3 regions of the Pseudomonas sp. FW305-E2 genome follow, and region 3 is predicted to be linked to each of the others. Evidence: riboswitches for the same ligand, from Rfam matches in the RefSeq annotation. Region 3 holds a riboswitch; each other region holds the start of a gene.
The links. A riboswitch is a leader RNA that binds a small molecule or an ion and turns the genes downstream of it on or off. The one in region 3 is predicted to bind cobalamin.

Region 1: it holds a riboswitch for cobalamin, as region 3 does, so the genes downstream of both, AC3WLP_RS25240 (CbtB domain-containing protein) here and AC3WLP_RS05905 (TonB-dependent receptor) in region 3, are expected to answer to the same signal.
Region 2: it holds a riboswitch for cobalamin, as region 3 does, so the genes downstream of both, cobO (cob(I)yrinic acid a,c-diamide adenosyltransferase) here and AC3WLP_RS05905 (TonB-dependent receptor) in region 3, are expected to answer to the same signal.

The regions. Positions count from the first base shown of each region.
Region 1 is NZ_JBYSYE010000055.1:8,199-11,462, reverse strand. It holds gene cobM (precorrin-4 C(11)-methyltransferase) at 1-464, opposite strand, end outside; gene AC3WLP_RS25250 (cobalamin biosynthesis protein) at 499-885, opposite strand; gene AC3WLP_RS25245 (CbtA family protein) at 885-1,571, opposite strand; gene AC3WLP_RS25240 (CbtB domain-containing protein) at 1,581-1,769, opposite strand; cobalamin riboswitch at 1,863-2,085, opposite strand; gene AC3WLP_RS25235 (GNAT family N-acetyltransferase) at 2,205-2,684, opposite strand; gene AC3WLP_RS25230 (LysE family translocator) at 2,808-3,264, shown strand, end outside.
Region 2 is NZ_JBYSYE010000021.1:61,865-65,128, reverse strand. It holds gene AC3WLP_RS16805 (C40 family peptidase) at 1-58, shown strand, start outside; gene AC3WLP_RS16800 (C40 family peptidase) at 198-731, shown strand; cobalamin riboswitch at 853-1,073, shown strand; gene cobO (cob(I)yrinic acid a,c-diamide adenosyltransferase) at 1,194-1,805, shown strand; gene AC3WLP_RS16790 (cobyrinic acid a,c-diamide synthase CobB) at 1,802-3,097, shown strand; gene bluB (5,6-dimethylbenzimidazole synthase) at 3,094-3,264, shown strand, end outside.
Region 3 is NZ_JBYSYE010000004.1:173,557-176,820, reverse strand. It holds gene lpxO (lipid A hydroxylase LpxO) at 1-162, shown strand, start outside; gene AC3WLP_RS05915 (carboxymuconolactone decarboxylase family protein) at 281-625, shown strand; gene AC3WLP_RS05910 (GNAT family N-acetyltransferase) at 704-1,273, shown strand; cobalamin riboswitch at 1,429-1,636, shown strand; gene AC3WLP_RS05905 (TonB-dependent receptor) at 1,746-3,264, shown strand, end outside.

The sequences.
Region 1 (3,264 bases), on a different contig from region 3:
TGGCGCGCCAGGTCGCCTAACTGCTCACCCGGCGGCATGGGCGAGCTGTCGCCATAGCGGGTGAGGATCACGGTCTGCGCCACTTGAGGCAAGGTCAGCTCGCAGCCGAGCAGGGCGGCACTCGCTGCCGTGGCGGTAACGCCGGGGATGATCTGGTAATCGATGCCCAGCGCCTGCAGGTGGCGAATCTGTTCACCGATGGCGCCGTACAGGCTGGGGTCGCCGCTGTGCACCCGGGCCACATCCTGACCTTTTTCGTGTGCGCTGCGCATGGCAGCGATGATCTGTTCCAGATGCAGTTCGGCGCTGTTGATCACGGTTTCGGCCTGGTGGCCTTCGAGCACGGCGGCGGGTACCAGTGAACCGGCATAAATGATCACCGGGCACTGACGAATCAGCCGTTGGCCCTTGACCGTGATCAGCTCCGGGTCGCCGGGGCCGGCACCGATAAAGTAGATGGTCATGCAAAGTCCTGGCAAAAAAGAGGGTACGAAACGCTCAGCAGGCCAGGGCGAGCGTCGCCGGGCCCAGTACCTGGCGCGTCAGCAGCAGCCTGGCCGTACCCTGCCGCTGGCTGGCCAGGGCCAGTGCCGCGCTCTCGGCTACGCCCCAACAGCCACTGTGCTGGTGGGCAGCGGCGGAACGGTGGCTGAGCAGTGGTTCATAGGGTTGCAGTTGCGCGCCATGGTACAGCACCAAGGGCAAACCGAGGCGTTCTGCCAATTGCTGCAAGCCGGGCTCGTCGGCCTTCAGGCTGATGCTTGCGATGCCGCGCAGGTCGGCCAGCGCCAGCCCCTGATTGTCCAGGGCCTGGCGCAGCAAGCGTTGCAAGGCATCTGCCGGGCAACCCCGGCGGCAGCCAAAACCGGCATAGAAGGCAGGCATCAAGCCTGGCTGGAACGGCGGAACAGCCAGGCGCTGAGCAGGCCCAAGGCCAGCCAGAAGGCGGCGTTGGTCAGCCAGGAGGCGACTTTGAACTGGGTTTCCAATGCTTCAGGGGCCAGGCTTTCGTGCACCTCGGGTTGCGGTGCACCGATTACATGGGGAATGACCAGCAGCACGGCGCCCAGTGCCTTCAGCAGCCAGTGGCGGGCGAACACCAGCAAGGCCAGGCCCAGCGCTGTGGCACTGGCTGTACCAACCCACCAGGTTTGGCGTTGCCCCAGGTCGGCGGCCGCAGTCCCCGGCAGTTCTGGTGGCAAGCCCAAGGTGGGAGCCAGGCAGAACACGGCGAAGCCAGCCAACCCCCACAATGCGCCACTGGCAGCGCGTTTGGGCTCGCGAAGGCTGTACAGGGCGGCGAGGATCAGGGCGAAGCCGACTGCGACCACCAGGTTGCCGCCTGTGGTGGACAGCACGCGCTGCCAGCCGTCTTCCGGCGACCAGGCTTCGGCGCTGTGTTCATGAGCGGCCACTTCGCTACCGTGTTCGTGGTGTGCGGCCGGGGCCGAGGACTCGTAGGTTTCCGCCTCCAGAATCAGCGGGGCAACCCAGAAGCTTTGCAGCAAGGTCAGCAACAGGGCTGCAAGAAGCCCGCTGAAACCCGCAGTACGGGCAATGCGCGTGATCATCAGGCGTACTCAGTGGCAGGGGAAGGCGGCGCTGTGGCGGGTGTCGTGGGCGGCGTTGTGCACAGCCTCAATGTGCGAGAACCCGGCAAAGTACACCAGGCACAAACCCAGCAAGCTGGCACCGACGGCGATGATTACACGCTGGCTGAGGGTAACGGGGGTAGCAAGGCTGTGTTGTTTGGCGCTGGTGACGGGCATGACGCGATCCTCTGCTTTTTGTGGGCAATGGGCGAGCGCGGCAGCCCCGGACGTGGTCGCCCAAGGGAATGCAACAGCGCCCGCCCACCGCGGGGTGTTCATGAACGCCAGGCCGGTCTCCGGGCTTGCGAGGAAGAGCTGGGCTCCTGGAACGCGTCACCTTCCCATGCCGTACTACGAGGCACAGTGGTACAGACGCTTCACTCGCTTACCGTTGCGGGGGCAGCACCGGCATTGTCCAGCCCTGCTGAAGGGCCTGGGACGCACCGGTTTCCCGTTTCACCCCCTGAGGGGCACCTGAACGCGAGGCATAAGGAGAGCATGGGGCGGGCTTGGCGTCAATGTCATACAGCGCGCGAGCCTTCCGAACAGCAGGTATGACAGGCTCAGGCCTGCCGTGTTCTTCCAGCAGGCAGAAGTGCAAAAACCGGGCGATCACCCGCGGGCGAATGCCGCCAGCTTGTCGCCATCCAGGCGGTAGCGTACCCACTCATCCTGCGCCTGGGCCCCCAGCTTCTGGTAGAAGCCGATCGCTGGCTCGTTCCAGTCCAGCACGCTCCATTCCAGGCGCCCGCAGTTGTTCGCCAGCGCTTCGCGGGCAATGTGCTGCAACAACTGCCGGCCGGCGCCATCGCCGCGTTGCTCGGGGGTTACGTACAGGTCTTCCAGATAGATGCCATTGCGCCCGAGCCAGGTCGAGTAGCTGTAGAAGTACACGGCAAAGCCAATTGCACGGCCATCACGCTCGCACATCAGGGTGTGCACAGTGCTGCCTTCGTCGAACAGGCTGTGCTCGATGTCGGCAAGGGTGGCGACCACCTCGTGGCGCGCGCGTTCGTACTCGGCCAGTTCGGTGATGAAGGTGAGGATCTGCTCGGCATCGGTACGAACGGCAGGGCGAATGGTGAGGCTCATGGTGACGGCTTCCTTGATCCGGATTGTCGGTACAGTGATGTGTATCTGCGTAATTTAATAAAACTGTACCGGTTGCTGGGAGTGGCGCTCCGTTAGTGTGACAGCACCCATAAAGAAAGTGGAATGCCCGCCATGCTTGCCTCTGCCGACCTGCTGACCGCCTTTGTGCTGTTTGCCTTCGTGTCTTCCATCACCCCGGGCCCCAACAACACCATGTTGCTGGCCTCGGGGGTGAACTTCGGCGTGCGCCGCTCGGTCCCTCACGCCTTGGGTATCAGTTTTGGTTTCATGCTGATGGTGCTGGCCGTCGGCCTGGGGCTGGGTGAGGTATTCAAGGCCTGGCCACCCCTGTACACGGTGCTGCGCTACGCCGGCGCCGCCTATCTGCTGTACCTGGCCTGGAAGATCGCCACTTCCGGGCCGGTCGGCACGGCCGCGTCCAGTGCCCGCAAACCGCTGGGCTTCTGGGGGGCGGCGGCGTTCCAGTGGGTCAACCCCAAGGCTTGGGTGATGGCGGTAGGGGCGATTACCACCTACACGCCAGCGCAAGGCTATGTAACCAACGTGATCGTCATTGCGG
Region 2 (3,264 bases), on a different contig from region 3:
TTTCATTGAAGCCAAGCGAGCCTTGGCCATGGCGCCGACCAACATCGCGCGCAACTGATATCAAAATGATGTACCCTGCCGCGGCGGTGATGCTTTAAAAAAAGCTCGCCGCCGTGCGCATTTACAGAAAGCGTCTAATCTAAATTCTCAACTCTTTTCGGCTGCAGCGCAGCGGTCTCAGACAGGATGTTCTGGCCATGGTAAAGATGGCGCGCTTCGCATTTTTCTCCTTGGCAGCCTTGCTGGCTGCATGCTCCAGCCGTGCGCCTGCGCCGGCCCCTGTGGTACAGCCGCAGGTTACCTATAGCCAGCCCAGTCCTTCACCGATTGCCGATGACGTACTGATCCGCGCCATTGGTCTGGTTGGCACGCCCTATCGTTGGGGGGGCAATACGCCGGACTCCGGCTTCGACTGCAGCGGCCTGATCAAGTATGTGTACCGTGATGCTGCTGGCATCAGCCTGCCGCGCTCGACGCGAGAGATGATTGTCATGCGCGCACCGACGGTGGATGTCAGTTCGCTGCAGTCTGGTGACCTGGTGTTCTTCGCCACCAGTGGCGGCTCGCAGGTCAGCCATGCCGGCATCTATGTCGGGGACGGGCGCTTCGTGCATGCACCTTCCACCGGTGGCACCGTGCGCCTGGACTACCTGTCGAACAGCTACTGGGCCAAGGCCTACCTGCAGGCCAAGCGGGTGATTCCGCAAGGGCATCTGGCACAGAACCCTTGATATCCATGCCTGTTTAGCGGCCCCTCTAGCTCGGGGCCGATACCGGCTGCCTGGATTCAAGGTGTTTTGCTCACCCGCCAGACCTCCCGCTTCGATTGACGCTCCCGGTGCAACCCTCTAACCTTCGCGGCGTGTTTCAGGTGCCCTGCCAGCCCCGACTGGGCAGGGTGAAACTGGGAAGCCGGTGGGCGCCAGCATGGCGCGATTCCGGCGCTGCCCCCGCAACGGTGGATGAGTAAAAGGCCGCGCAGGGCCACTGGATGCCAGCATCCGGGAAGGCGCGCAGGCCAGGGCCAAGGCCCACTCACAAGCCCGGAGACCGGCCTGATACTGCCAACGGCATCACGGAGGGTGATGCGCGGTGCACCGTGGCGCCCAGCCATGGCCTCTGCGCGTTCTCCGTTTGCCTGCCTATTACCTGTCGCCGCGCATTGCCGTGGTGCCAGCCAGCGGAGAACCCTGATGAGCGATTCCACCGAACGCGACGAACGCCACCTGGCGCGCATGCAGCGCAAGAAGGCGGTCATCGACGAACGCATCGCCAATTCCCCTAACGAATGCGGCCTGCTGCTGGTGCTGACCGGCAATGGCAAGGGCAAGAGCAGTTCGGCCTTCGGCATGCTCGCGCGCGCCTTGGGCCACGGCATGCAATGCGGTGTGGTGCAGTTCATCAAGGGCCGCAACAGCACCGGCGAGGAGCTGTTCTTCCGTCGCTTCCCTGAACAGGTGCGCTACCACGTGATGGGCGAGGGCTTTACCTGGGAAACCCAGGACCGCCAGCGTGACATCGCCGCTGCGCAAGCCGCCTGGGCGGTGTCGCGCCAGTTGCTGCAGGACCCAGGTGTACAGTTCGTGGTGCTGGACGAGCTCAACATCGCCCTCAAACATGGCTACCTCGACCTGGACCAGGTACTGTCCGACATTCAGGCCCGCCCGCCCATGCAGCATGTGATTGTCACTGGCCGCGCTGCGAAGCCTGAGATGATCGAACTGGCCGACACCGTGACCGAAATGGGCATGCTCAAGCACGCCTTCCAGGCCGGTATCCGCGCACAGAAGGGCGTCGAACTGTGAGTCGATCGCGCCACTGCCCCGCCGTGTTGATCGCGGCACCCGCCTCAGGCCAGGGCAAGACTACCGTCACTGCTGCGCTGGCCCGCCTGCACCGCAACCTCGGGCGCAAGGTGCGGGTGTTCAAATGCGGGCCAGACTTTCTTGACCCGATGATTCTCGAGCGGGCCAGTGGCGCGCCGGTGTATCAGCTGGACCTGTGGATGATCGGTGCCGAAGAAAGCCGTCGTCTGCTGTGGGAAGCTGCTGGCGAGGCTGACCTGATCCTCATCGAAGGGGTGATGGGGCTGTTCGACGGCACCCCGTCAAGCGCCGACCTGGCGCGCCACTTTGGCGTGCCGGTGCTGGCGGTGATCGATGGCACAGCCATGGCCCAGACCTTCGGTGCCCTGGCCCTGGGCCTGGCGCGGTACCAGGCCGATCTGCCGTTCGCCGGCGTGCTGGCCAATCGGGTAGGCAGCCTGCGTCATGCGCAACTGCTCGAAGGCAGCCTGACCGAGGGCTTGCGCTGGTATGGCGGCTTGTCCCGCGAACGCGGCATCGAACTGCCCAGCCGCCACCTGGGCCTGGTGCAGGCCAGCGAGTTGAATGACCTGGACACCCGCCTGGACGCCGCCGCCGAAGCGCTGGGCGCCAGTTGCGATGCGGCGTTGCCGCCGCCAGTCAGCTTTGCCGAGCCTGAACCGCAAGCCTGCGTGGCCTCGCTGGCCGGTGTGCGCATTGGCGTGGCGCGGGACGAGGCGTTCGCCTTCACGTATGGCGCTAACCTCGACCTGTTGCGCAACCAGGGTGCCCAGCTGGTGTTCTTCTCGCCGCTGCACGACCACGAACTGCCGGCGGTAGACAGCCTGTATCTGCCGGGTGGTTATCCTGAGCTGCATCACCATGCGCTGGCCGCCAACGCACCGATGTGCGAGGCGATCCGTGCCCACCACGCGCAGGGCAAGCCATTGCTGGCCGAGTGCGGCGGCATGCTTTACCTGCTTGATGCCCTGACTGACGTGGCCGGTGAACGTGCCGAACTGCTCGGCCTGCTGCCGGGTGAGGCGACCATGCAGAAGCGCCTGGCCGCCCTGGCGCTGCAGGCGGTGGAGCTGCCGGAGGGGACCTTGCGCGGTCACACCTATCACCATTCGCTGACCAGCACTGCGCTGGAACCGATTGCCCGGGGCCTGAGCCCCAACGGCGGGCGTGGCAACGAGGCGGTTTATCGTCTGGGCCGGCTGACGGCCTCTTACGTGCACTTCTATTTCCCTTCCTGCCCGGATGCGGCGGCGGCGCTGTTGCGACCATGAATGATCACGCCTATAGCGACGCCGAGCGCGCCGCCATTTACCGGGCCATCGGCGAGCGCCGCGACATGCGCCATTTTGCGGGTGGCCAGGTGGCGCCCGAACTGCTTGGCCGCTTGCTGGCCGCCGCGCATCAGGCGCCCAGTGTCGGGCTTATGCAGCCGTGGCGC
Region 3 (3,264 bases):
AACGATGCCAGCGACAAGACCGGTGGCATCAACCGCCTGTTCACCCGCATCTACAAGATCCGCGAGCGTGGCAAGGCGCTGAAGAAGCGCAATCGCCTGCGCTACTACCTGGAAAAATGGGCAGTGGTCGCGGCGTTGGTGCTGGTGTTCATCTACATCTGAAGGCTCAACGCAGGCCACTGTACGAGTGACCTGCGTTTACCCACCAAAGTACCGCCTCGCACGTGCCACGCTTCGACTAGCCTGAAAGCTCCACTCGCAACCCCCCAAGGTGAAGACGATGAGCATGATGGACTGGGACGCCTACCGTAAGCAGTTGATGGCCGGCATCGGCGATCTCAAGCAACTCTCCCCCGACACCGTAGCCGGCTACATGACCGCCAGCGGTGCAGGCGCCAAAACCAACCACCTGGATGCCAAGACCCGCGAGCTGATCTCCTTGGCCGTGGCTGTGACCACCCGCTGCGACGGCTGTATCGCCGTGCATTCGCAGCAGGCCGTCAAAGCGGGTGCCAGCCGCGAGGAAATTGCCGAGGCCCTCGGCGTGGCCGTGGCCATGAACGCCGGTGCCGCGCTGGTGTACTCGGCCCGCGCAATGGACGCGGTGGGCAAGGCCAACGGTTGAGCACAAACGGCGTCGCCGCCCTTGCGCGACGGCGCCGCGCCACCCAGACTGGGCGGCTCACCCCGCGCAGGAACCCGCATGATCCACATTCGCCCCATGACGCCGGAAGATTTTGATCGTTTCTGGCCCACCTTCCAGGCCATTGTCCAAGCCCGTGAAACCTACGCTTTCGACCCGGCGCTGAGCTTCGAACAGGCGCGCCAGCTGTGGCTGGAGCTGCCCTTGCACACGCTGTTGGCCGAAGAAGATGGCGAGCTACTGGGGTCGTATTACCTCAAGCCCAATGCTGCCGGGCCTGGTGCGCATGTGGGCAATTGCGGCTACATGGTCTGCGAACAGGCGCGCGGCCGGGGCGTGGCGCGCTTGATGTGCGAGCACTCGCAAAAGCTGGCGCGCCAGGAAGGCTTTCTGGCATTGCAGTTCAACTCGGTGGTAGCCACCAACGCAGTGGCCGTGGCGCTATGGCACAAGCTGGGCTTTGAAACAGTCGGCCGTTTGCCCAAGGCCTACCGTCATGCCCGCCTGGGGCTGGTGGACTGCCTGGTGATGTACAAATGGCTGGCGGATGAGCCGGTGGTGGAGAAGCCGCCGCTGCTGATCGGGCGCAAGAACATCGAGGCACGGGTATCGCGGCGCCGCGGGCGCTAGCTTTACAGGCAAGCCTGCCTCCCCAGCCAACTCATCACGCTGGGGCCTGATCTTCTTGCCAAATGGGGCTCCGGCGCCGCAAAAACGCACAACCTGTTGTTTTTTCTCAGCATTCACAGCACACCAACATTTGACGCCCCAGCCTTTCAATGGTCAGATGCGCGCCAGTTTCAGGTGCCCTGCGCCGCCGCGCGCAGGGTGAAACGGGAAACCGGTGCGTCGTGTTGCCCACGACAAGTCCGGTGCTGCCCCCGCAACGGTAAGCGAGCGAACCCTTCGAGATACCACTGTGCTCAAGCATGGGAAGGTGAAGGTTTCATGCCCCTCGCAAGCCCGGAGACCGGCCTGGAGCTTCACTTGGCAACCCGCGGTGGGCGGGCGCAGGCCGGAATCCGTGCGCGCGCCTGCCTGCATGGTTCGCCTTTGCGTGTTTTCCACCGGGATCCATTCATTCCTGCAGCAGTGGAACGACATGTCCCGTATGTTCAAACTTCACCCCCTGGCGGCCTGCCTGGCCGTTGCCCTGCCGGCGCTGGCTGATGACCGCGACCCGCAGCCTCTGGCCCTGCCTTCCACGGCCATCACCGACACCCAGGACAACCGCACCATCGACCTGGCCACGCCGACCCAGGCCGGTTCGCGCCTTGGCCTCAGCGCCCTGGAAACACCGGCCAGCACCAGCAGTATCAGCGAACGGCAGATTCAGCAGCGCAACAACATCACGGTGCAGGATGCAGTGACCCGCTCACCGGGCATTACTTTCGTCGGCTCCCCGGGGGACGGCGGTACAGGCCTGTCTGCCCGCGGCTTTGCCGGCCACAGCTCAGTGATGACCCTGTTCGACGGCGCGCGCCTGTACACCGGTGCCGGCACACAGACCTTCCCGGTCGACCCGTGGATGGTCGAACGCATCGAGGTGATTCGCGGCCCGGCCTCGGTACTGCATGGCGAAGGCGCCACCGGCGCAGTGATAAACGTGATCCCGAAAAAACCTTTTGCCGGCGAGGTGCGCAACCACCTGCGACTGGGTTACGGCTCGTGGGACCGCCAGCAGCTCGGCCTGGACAGCGGCGGCAGCCTCAGCGAGCGCCTGAGCTACCGCCTGACGCTGAACCAACAGGCCGGCAATGGCTGGGTCGACCGCACCGCTTCACGTAGCCTGGCCCTGAGCGCCGCGCTGCGTTTTGACGCCAGTGATGACCTCAGCTTCACGCTGGCCCATGACCGCGGCGATGCACAACCTGCCAACTACTACGGTACCCCGCTGATCGACGGCCACTACCGCAGCAGCCTGCGCAAAAAGAACTACAACGTGCAGAACGACGTGCAGCAGTACGTTGATGAATGGACCCGGTTAACGACCGACTGGGCGCTGAACGACCAGCTCAGCGCCAGCAACCAGCTGTACTACATCAAAAGCCGCCGCCACTGGCGCAACGCCGAAGACTACAGCTGGGACGCCGGGCGTCAGCAGTTGCTGCGCGGCAGCTACCTGGAAATCAAGCACAACCAGGAACAGTTCGGCGACCGTCAAACCTTCACCTTCGACCACACCCTGTTCGGCCTGGACAGCAAGACCGTGCTCGGTGCCGAATACAACAAGGTGCGATTCAACGTCGACAGCAATTCACCCTACAACGATGTCGGCGGCGACTACCTCGACCCGTGGCAGCCGCAGCCCGGCGGGTTTCATAGCGCCTCGCCGTTGCGGCCGCAAACACTCTCGACCACCCATACCTTTGCCCTGTTTGCCGAAAACCGCCTGCAATTGAGCGATCGCCTGTCTTTGGTTACCGGCGTGCGTCGCGACCAGAACCACATCGACCGCAACAACTTGACCAACGACAGCCGCAGCGATCGCAGCCTGCAAGGGGGCAACTGGCGCGTCGGGCTGGTGTACGCAATCAGCGACGACCTGTCGTTGTACGGCCAGTACTCGACCAGCGAGGACGGGGTCAACAACCTCATCAGCCTCAGCCCCGCGCAGATGA